2 regions of the Paenibacillus oryziterrae genome follow, and region 2 is predicted to be linked to the other one. Evidence: predicted binding sites of a transcription regulator. Region 2 holds the regulator's gene; the other holds the start of a gene.
The links. Region 2 encodes LexA, which represses DNA repair genes until DNA is damaged. Its sites were predicted from a motif close to CGAACATATGTTCG; they were not measured.
Positions count from the first base shown of each region.

Region 1: ACAN55_RS03145 (YhjD family protein) is a predicted target of LexA. The motif match lies at 2,511-2,524, and genes of this name have one in related genera.

Region 1 is NZ_JBGJZO010000002.1:161,621-165,918, forward strand. Features, by position in the region: gene ACAN55_RS03125 (ATP-binding cassette domain-containing protein) at 1-501, opposite strand, end outside; gene ACAN55_RS03130 (Gx transporter family protein) at 529-1,080, opposite strand; gene ACAN55_RS03135 (NusG domain II-containing protein) at 1,064-1,450, opposite strand; gene ACAN55_RS03140 (hypothetical protein) at 2,226-2,357, opposite strand; gene ACAN55_RS03145 (YhjD family protein) at 2,546-3,007, shown strand; gene ACAN55_RS03150 (ASCH domain-containing protein) at 3,111-3,542, opposite strand; gene ACAN55_RS03155 (dihydrodipicolinate synthase family protein) at 3,572-4,298, opposite strand, start outside.
Region 2 is NZ_JBGJZO010000001.1:204,413-208,710, forward strand. Features, by position in the region: gene ACAN55_RS01000 (hypothetical protein) at 1-18, shown strand, start outside; gene ACAN55_RS01005 (hypothetical protein) at 192-791, opposite strand; gene ACAN55_RS01010 (LSm family protein) at 920-1,159, opposite strand; gene ACAN55_RS01015 (L,D-transpeptidase) at 1,270-1,608, opposite strand; gene lexA (transcriptional repressor LexA) at 1,735-2,361, opposite strand; gene ACAN55_RS01025 (LysM peptidoglycan-binding domain-containing protein) at 2,554-2,964, shown strand; gene ACAN55_RS01030 (DUF896 domain-containing protein) at 3,063-3,272, shown strand; gene ACAN55_RS01035 (hypothetical protein) at 3,322-3,843, shown strand; gene ACAN55_RS01040 (HAD family hydrolase) at 3,878-4,298, shown strand, end outside.

The sequences.
Region 1 (4,298 bases), on a different contig from region 2:
AAGAATTGAGGCGATAGCCACACGCTGCTTCTGTCCACCGGACAGCTCTCCCGGATGCTTGGCAAGCAGATGGGCAATTCCCAGTTCCCCTGCATAAGCGTGCAAGCGCCGGCCGATTTCAGCAGGCGGCAGACAAAGGCCCTCCAGGCCAAATATAATATCTTCTTCGACGGTTGCGCCGATAAACTGATTGTCCGGATTCTGGAACACCATTCCGATAATCTGCCGTATTGCAGCGATATTCTCTTCGTTCAGCACAAGGCCGCCTACATTAATTTCTCCGTCGCTTTTCGGCAGCAGGGCATTCAGCAGCTTGACCAGTGTAGACTTACCGCATCCGTTGGCACCAATCAGACTGACCCACTGCCCCTGAGGAATGGTGAAGGATATATTTTGAAAGACAGGCTGGCTCGGATCATATCCGAACGATACATTCTTCAGCTCAATCACAGCCTGTCCCTCTTCGGCTTTCAACCCTTGCCCGCTATAGGTTTCATTCATGTTGTTCATCCTCCCGCGGCCCCGCTATCAACCCAGAAATTCTTCAAACAGCGATATCTTGGACAGAGACGCTACCAGGTAACGAACCGCAAATCCAACGGCGATGCCTGTGACGATTCCGGTTATGAGCAGCACCGGCAGATAAATTAGAATGCTTAAGGAATCAAAGATCATAGCCGCAGCCAGCAGCTGCCCGACATTGTGAGCCAGACCTCCGGCAATACTGATACCGATCAGACTGAAACTCTTTCCGCCAAACCGTACCAGTAAGAACATTACAAGAAAGCTGAGCAGCGAGCCGCATAAGCTGAAGAGCAGACTTGAGAAGGTACCGAGTATAAATGCCGTAAGCAGGGTCTTCAGAATAACCAGCATTAGTGCATCCCTGCCGCGTAAAAAATAAATACAGGTCAAAATCATAATATTAGCAAAACCCAGCTTAGCACCGGGCATCAGACCTATCCCTACCAAAGGAATCTGGGCCTCCAAAATACCGAGCACTACCGCCACTGCGGCAAAAATCGCTATGATTACCGTTCTTTTCAGCACTGTGGCTGATTCACTACTGGACATAGGCATCGATATCGTCCTCCCCCGACGTACTTGCGATTTCCACTAATACCCGATGCGGCAGGCAGACAATCGTCTGCTTAGGCTGGGTAATAAATCCGAAACCGAGACATACCTTATCGGGACAATCGGCATCATACATTTCCACGCCATAATCATGCACTTTCAGGATGTTGTAACCGCGCTCTGTGCGAATTTCAACGGTTTGTTCCTCTTTAGTCAATTGGATTGTCTTGAATTGTTTGCCGTCTACGGTTATATTAGCCACCCGGTTCTCAATTCCCGTTTTATCGTTATTGCCGGAAAACCATTTCGGTGCCAGAAAAGCAAGAGCAGCAACCAAAACGATGGAAATCAGCAGCACATCCCCACGTTTCATAAAATTCTCCCTTATTTTTTAATTAAGTAAATCCCAACTTATTAAGTATAACGGTCTATACCCAATCCTTCAATAAATGTCGTCGTTTATTGTCGTATTTGCACCATAATTCACAAAATAGGCACGTAAGATTTCCCGTGAACAATTACACTTATTATAGAAGAACTGCATCCCGAATCAAAATCACGATCGAACCCTTTCTCTATTCAAAATAATTTGCATTCATATCCAAAATGTGATATATTAATCTAATATTTGATTTCCCCATATCTTTTCCTATTGAAGAAGATGCTAACCGACTGGGTTACTGTTATATAGTTATCGGCGTTTCGGACACTTGTACTTACATTTTCTTTACAGGAAACATCCTTTTTATGAGACTAAATTCAAACATGGCAATCCGATTCACACTGGAGCGGCCGCGGAGCCGCAAGGACAAAAGAGAGGTAGGGCTTTTGTCGTATTGGAAGGATTATTCTCTCCACACGGCTGATGGAAATAATTAGGACTTATAAAGCCCGTTGCTCACGAACGGCGGGAGATTAAATATAAATAGCACGTGTCCCCTTTGCTCGGGATCAATTCGTGCATGCGTGGAGCAAATAGCGCCCGGTAACCGCAAATAAGCGGATACCGGGCGCGTCTACGTTTCAGGGGATCTTTTTGATAAACTCCGTAACCCAGAAAAAAAACCGGATGCATCCATTCCTGGATGGCACCCGGCCTAAGGAGATATATAAAAAGGTTAGAGTTAACAATTATAAAGTTAGAGTGATCAAAAGGTTAACAGCTGTAGCCAGCCGACCATAGAAATCCATAAAGGAATGCTTAGAAATATACCGAATGCCAATCCGCGTTTGAAACTGCCCTCTTCACGAACCTCGTGCGATTCTTGCACATCATACATTGCTAATTCCCCATTTCTCATAACTTTTCCCTGCAATTTAATCAACTTAATTTTAATATAATTCTTTAGACAGCTTTCGTTTGTGAACTTTGTCACATTTATCCTATTATTGAGAAATTTCATTGATTATTCGTTAAAGAACAGGTTAGAATACGAATATACGTTCTGTTTTTAAGAGGGGTGAACTCATGAACCGGGCAGGAAGCCAAGATAGCATGCTGGTCAAATCGTATGTTCTGCTCCCACTTATATTATCGGCTTTCGAGCGGGATTCTATAATTATTTCTGCACATATCCGGACACCAGCCCCCTATCTGGATATGCTCAAAACAGCTTCAGCCCAAGCGGCCGGTGATTTGCGGGATGTCCGCCATGAAATGAGAAAGCGGGGGATTAAGGTATATGAACAGGAACGGCTGCAGAAAGGAATCGAAGCCCGTTTCATCTGCAGGGGATATCATGACCGGATGCTGCTCTTGAATGATATTCTTGCCGCCCAGGCCGCTATCCATATGCGCAGGTATTTGGGAATCGATATCACTGCCTTTCGGAGCTTTGAAGAGCAATACCGGCTCATTCCGGAGACTACCGGAGCCCAAGACACCGGAAGTTCTGCACAGGCAAAAAATAGATCTTACCTTTGGGAGTAGGCAAGACCCGAAATCCATATACCACGAAACACTGGGGGGTGTTTGGTATAACCAATATAACTCCCCAACCTGAAAACCACCTGATGGCTACCTAAAAATTAGCTTAAAACTCTTCAGCCACTTCTTTCAGTACCGGATACTCCCAGAAACCGAGCCGTCCTTTGGCTGGTATCGGATGAACCAGGGGTGTCATCGACTCCAGCTTCCAGGCATAGCGCCCTTCACTGAAATCGCCAAAGACTACTTCATTATCGCTGATGCCGCCCTCACGTTCGGCAAGCTGTGCTGCCTCATAACACTCCGTCAGATTGCCGGCAGCTATGATGGACCCGGTTGGCAGATTATCAGCAGTATATCCGTGCCGGGCTAATACCGACCGGAAAGGCTCCTCCAGGCAGGCAGCCTTGTCGATTGTCTTCCCGGCATGAATCGCCAACTCCCCCCGGTAGCCTGTCTTCCAGGAACGAGTCTCAAACTCTTTTTCCCCCAGTGCAACCAGAGTGGCCCAGGGCTGACGTATGGTTAAGCAGCGCATGACGATAGTCTCCTTTCAGAATTCGTATGTTAGATCCCTAGCGGAGAACGGCAATAGCCTGTATTCATACCTAAGGAGTTATAGTGGTTTTTGATATTAACAATGGCTTGACCTTGGATCACTTGCGATACCAGCTGCTCTAGCCCCATGGCATCGACTGGTTTATTCTGCAGCAAATCTTCAAACGTTCGCTTAATTACCTCGGGATACATATTACCTGCCACACTTGAAAGCCCGTTACAACCGCCCTCTACGATATTGGCCACAAGATTTACATCCCCTGCCGCAAACCTGATGAATGAATCGGGAAAAGCTATGCCCTTGTGACGGTGAACGTCTCCGCCCTCTTTAAAACCAACTATATTATGATGTCTGCCAATCAGCTCATGAAGCGACTCGGGACTTAAATCAAATCCTGTCCGGGCCGGATTGTTATAGAGAGCGATCTTTTTTGTCGTGTGGGCAAGCAGTTCCTCCACATAGGCAATCGCCTGCTGCTGGGTTGGGCGGATATAAGGAGGAAAGCCGATCAGAATGGCCTGAAAGACTGAATGTTCAAGCGCCTGGACAAGCCGCACCGCATCCTTGGTTCTGACTGCAGAAACACCGAACATCAGTTCAACGTCGGCGAAGTTTTTTTGTTTAAAATAATCGATGATTTGCAGCCGCTCCTCAACGCTCATGGAGTGTTGTTCACCGGTGCTTCCGGAGATCAGCAAGGACTGGATTCCGTTACGCTTCAGGTGTTCAACAATC
Region 2 (4,298 bases):
CCTAAGGATCAGAATTAATCGGAGAAGGAAGTGAATGCGTGAAACACTCGATTAATTTTGTGCATATTCTCGCATTTGTGGTGATTCTTTATGTGGTGACAAGCATTGTTGCAGGAATCATTGGGATGAATTTTAATAATTAGTTATTGAGTTGAGACGTCAGGCTGTATGCTTGGCGTTTTATATTTTTCTTAGGGAGAGACAATCGCCCGGATTGATGAATGCAGCTGAAGTAACTCTTCAAAAGCGCGGCAATATCTTATATCTGTTTTGCTGATAGGTACCGTTCCGGGGAGGAACGAGATCTGGAAGCTGGGCAGGTCTGCACGGCTGATATAAATTTTAAGAACAAGTTCATGAATCGTTTCTGCGTTGTCTGCCGCTTCGTATAATGCATTGTTTCCGGAGATTACCGCTCTATCCGTCATTGAGCTGACACTGATTCGGTTGATCCGGCTGGTTCTGGATACTTTGGTCAGCGTTAAGGCGTTCTCAAGGATCTCGCAGCCTGCGATATCTTCATAACTCAATAACACAGCAGCGGTTTGTCCGGCGGAACTTGAGGTAAAGCTGCCTATGGATAAGGTTCGTGCTGTATCATCCAGTGCTATGATATGGGTATGGTTTGGAGTCATAAAATGTTTTGAGAATTTCTTCTGGACTGCGGTAACGGCTACAATTAGCTTATCAGGATCACTTCTGGGGAACATGCGTTTGAGTTTAAGGACGGCAGCCAGCAGTAGAAGGGATACACCAATGAATGTGAACAGGTACATCAAGACAATCAGCATGTACGTTCATCTCCCGGATCAGAATATGAAGCATGAGCTCTCTATTAAATAGATATGCCTAGCAAGTGAAAGAATGCGCGGTTTCTTAGCAAAGAAAAACTCTCCTTAGATAAGGAGAGTTTAGGGAATTAGATCAGTGCAATAGCCAGCAGAGTGAACAAACTTAAGGTTAAAATCGGATTGGCATAATACCCAGGGTAAAATCCGGGATAAAAGGCCGAGGTTTTGACGTTGCCTTTGGAACCAGTCCGCAGATACACATTGTTCTGGTCAACATCTACAATGACACCTTCGTATTGGCGTCCGTCGACGGTCATGATACGTACTTTTTTGTTTTTACATCTCAAGCAATTGTAATATGCTTCCATAGATAGTTGTCGCCTCCTTTTCCTAATTAATTTATGGAGAAAGAGAACGATGGTAACGGCGGAGTTACCGGGGTCAATAGATTAAGCTGCACTTAAAGTCTTAGGCGATTCTATTGGCGAATGGTTACCCTTGTGCCGACATTCACCAGGGAAGCTAGTGTCAGCACATCGGCATTATACATACGAATGCATCCATGAGACACCTTTTTGCCGATCGAAGCTGGATTGTTGGTTCCATGAATGCCGTAATGCGGTTTAGAAAGACCCATCCAGAAAGCCCCGTACGGCCCTCCTGGATGGGCTTGTTTGTTGATAATAGTATATTCGCCTTCAGGTGATTGGTTTAACATGGTGCCTATTCCTACAGGGAACCCTCTTTTGACGATATCGTTATCCAGGAGATAAAGCATAAATTGGGATAAATCCACAATAATCCGAACATTGGGCATAGTCATCAGCACTCCTTTGCTAGCAGGATATGTGATGAAAGCTCTGGATGTTAAAAAAACAGCCGCTCCCCAAATGATGGGAAGACGGCTGTTTCAGTATCTTGAAATGATGAGTACAAATAATTCTTAATGAATGTCCCGAAACAATCCAACGACTTTACCGAGAATAGTTACACGGTTCAGACGAAGAGGCTCGTACACCGGATTCTCCGGCTGAAGGCGAATATGATCGCGTTCCTTGTAGAATGTCTTGACGGTTGCTTCATCTTCATCAGTCATAGCCACAACTATGTCGCCATTGTTAGCAGTCTGTTGCTGCCGGACGATTACGTAATCCCCATTCATAATTCCTGCTTCTACCATACTGTCACCGAGGACAGAAAGCATAAATACTTTGTTGTCACCTACATAATGAGAAGGAAGAGGGAAATAATCTTCAATATTCTCTGTAGCCATTATCGGAACACCGGCGGTTACCTTACCTACGACAGGAACACGTGTGACACTCTGTGCGAACTGGTGTACGTTGTCGGAATCATCCTGACCCAGAAGCTCAATTGCGCGAGGTTTCGTCGGGTCACGGCGGATCAATCCCTTCTTCTCAAGACGGTCGAGATGGCCATGAACAGTAGAGCTGGAGGCTAGTCCCACAGCTTCACCGATCTCCCGTACGGAAGGCGGGTAACCCTTGCTGCGGACCTCGTTACGTATAAATTCCAGGATCGCCAGCTGGCGACTCGAAATCTTTGACATCGGAATCAACCCCATATAGTAATGTTTGGGAAAATTATAACATAGAACTTCCGTTCGCACAAACATAAGTTCTAAATTTGCCTACTAAGAAATAAATAGGGAACAATTGTTCGAGAAAAGTATTGATTCAAACATGTGTTCGTGTTATATTGATTTTGGAAGTAAGAACAAGTGTTTGGAGGGCGATGAATCATGTTGAAATACAGTACTTACCGCAGCATTTATGAAGAGGCTCCGGAGGTTTCTAGTGGACATCGGTCCGCTTCAGGCAACGGAATAAGCTTCAGAAAGACAAATGTGAATTCCACGGGAGTAACTCAGCTGTTCCTTCAAGGTAATCTGATTAAGCTCCTAATGATTATAATGCTGGTGATTTCCGGATTTACTGTTGTTGGGAACGTTTTTGCTGGTTCGGTATCTATCGGCAGTCGTGAAGATAAACGCATTGTAGTTGAACCTGGAGATACGTTATGGAGTATTGCACTTAAGAACAAACCATCCGACATGAGAACAGCTGTATATATTGAAGGAATTAAAACGCACAGCGGGCTGGATACCAGTGACATTCAAGCCGGTGATATCTTATCTCTTCCTATATATTAAGAAGGATTTTCTATACTAGAGAGCTTGCAGGGGGAAGACCTTGACAAGCTCTTTTTCTCATGGCAAAGTTAGTATGAATTTATAAGGAGGGAAGAGCAGTGGATATTGATGAATTGGTCGCGCGGATTAACGAATTGGCACGCAAACATAAGACCGCGGGCCTGAATACTGAGGAATTGGCGGAACGTGCCAAGCTCCGGGAAATTTATCTGGGGAACATCCGCAGAAATTTCCGTGAACAACTGAACAACATTGAGATTGTTGATAATGACGGGCGTGAACAAGGCGACAAGGGATTGAAGCATTAATTCCTGTTACCTTTTCATAGATATTTAAGTATGACTAGGGGGAAATGACATGGCCCGTTCTTGGGAAAGAATGGTTCAACGCAACACGAAGCAAGCGAACAAGTTAAGAAAGAAGACGGGTAAGGATTCGATTCACGCCTATTCCACTGCCTCCAAGAACAGTGATGTTTACAAAGGACGTAACATTGTTCTCCCTGTAGTATTGCTCGGGCTTGGAGTTATGTACTGGTTAGTCGGAAGCATCGATGAAACAAGAGGCAATGGTTCCCTGATGAATTGGCTTGGAATCGTTCTTTATTTTGTTCTCGCAGCGCTTATTTTTTTCCGGCGTCCATACCTGAAGGTGGACCGTGCAAGACTCTCCACTTTTAAGTTTAACCGTGAGCGCTTTCTGGCTCCTGCGGATATCGAGAAAATCATTCTCTCCCGCCGCTCTGTGGTTATCAAGCACAAGAACAAACGGGCGAAGTGGGTGTTCTCCAAATTGATCAATCGTTATGCTACTGAGGCGATGGGCGTGCGCCTGGAGGAGTTCGCCAAGGTTAATCATATCACCTTAGAACACGAATAAAGAGACCGTAACTTGAGGGAGGGGAGAAATTTCAATGCCGATTAAAGCTGTACTGTTTGATCTGGACGATACGCTGCTGTGGGATGATCGCAGCATCGAGGAAGCATTTGAATTTACTTGCAAGTCGGCGGGGGAATCTATTGATCCCCAGGAGCTGGAAGCAGCGGTCCGCAAGGAAGCCCGCGGCCTTTATGAATCCTATGAGACTTTTCCTTTTACTCAAATGATCGGGATTAATCCCTTTGAAGCACTCTGGGGCAACTTTACTGCCGGAGAACAGGAAGAATTTCGCCAAATGGAGCAGTTGGCACCGGTGTACCGCAAAGAATCATGGCGACTCGGCCTAGCCTCACTTGGCGTACATGACGAAGAACTTGCAGAGACACTCGCTGCTAGGTTTGCGGCTGAACGGCGCAGCAGACCTTATATGTACGAAGAGACACTGCAGATTCTTG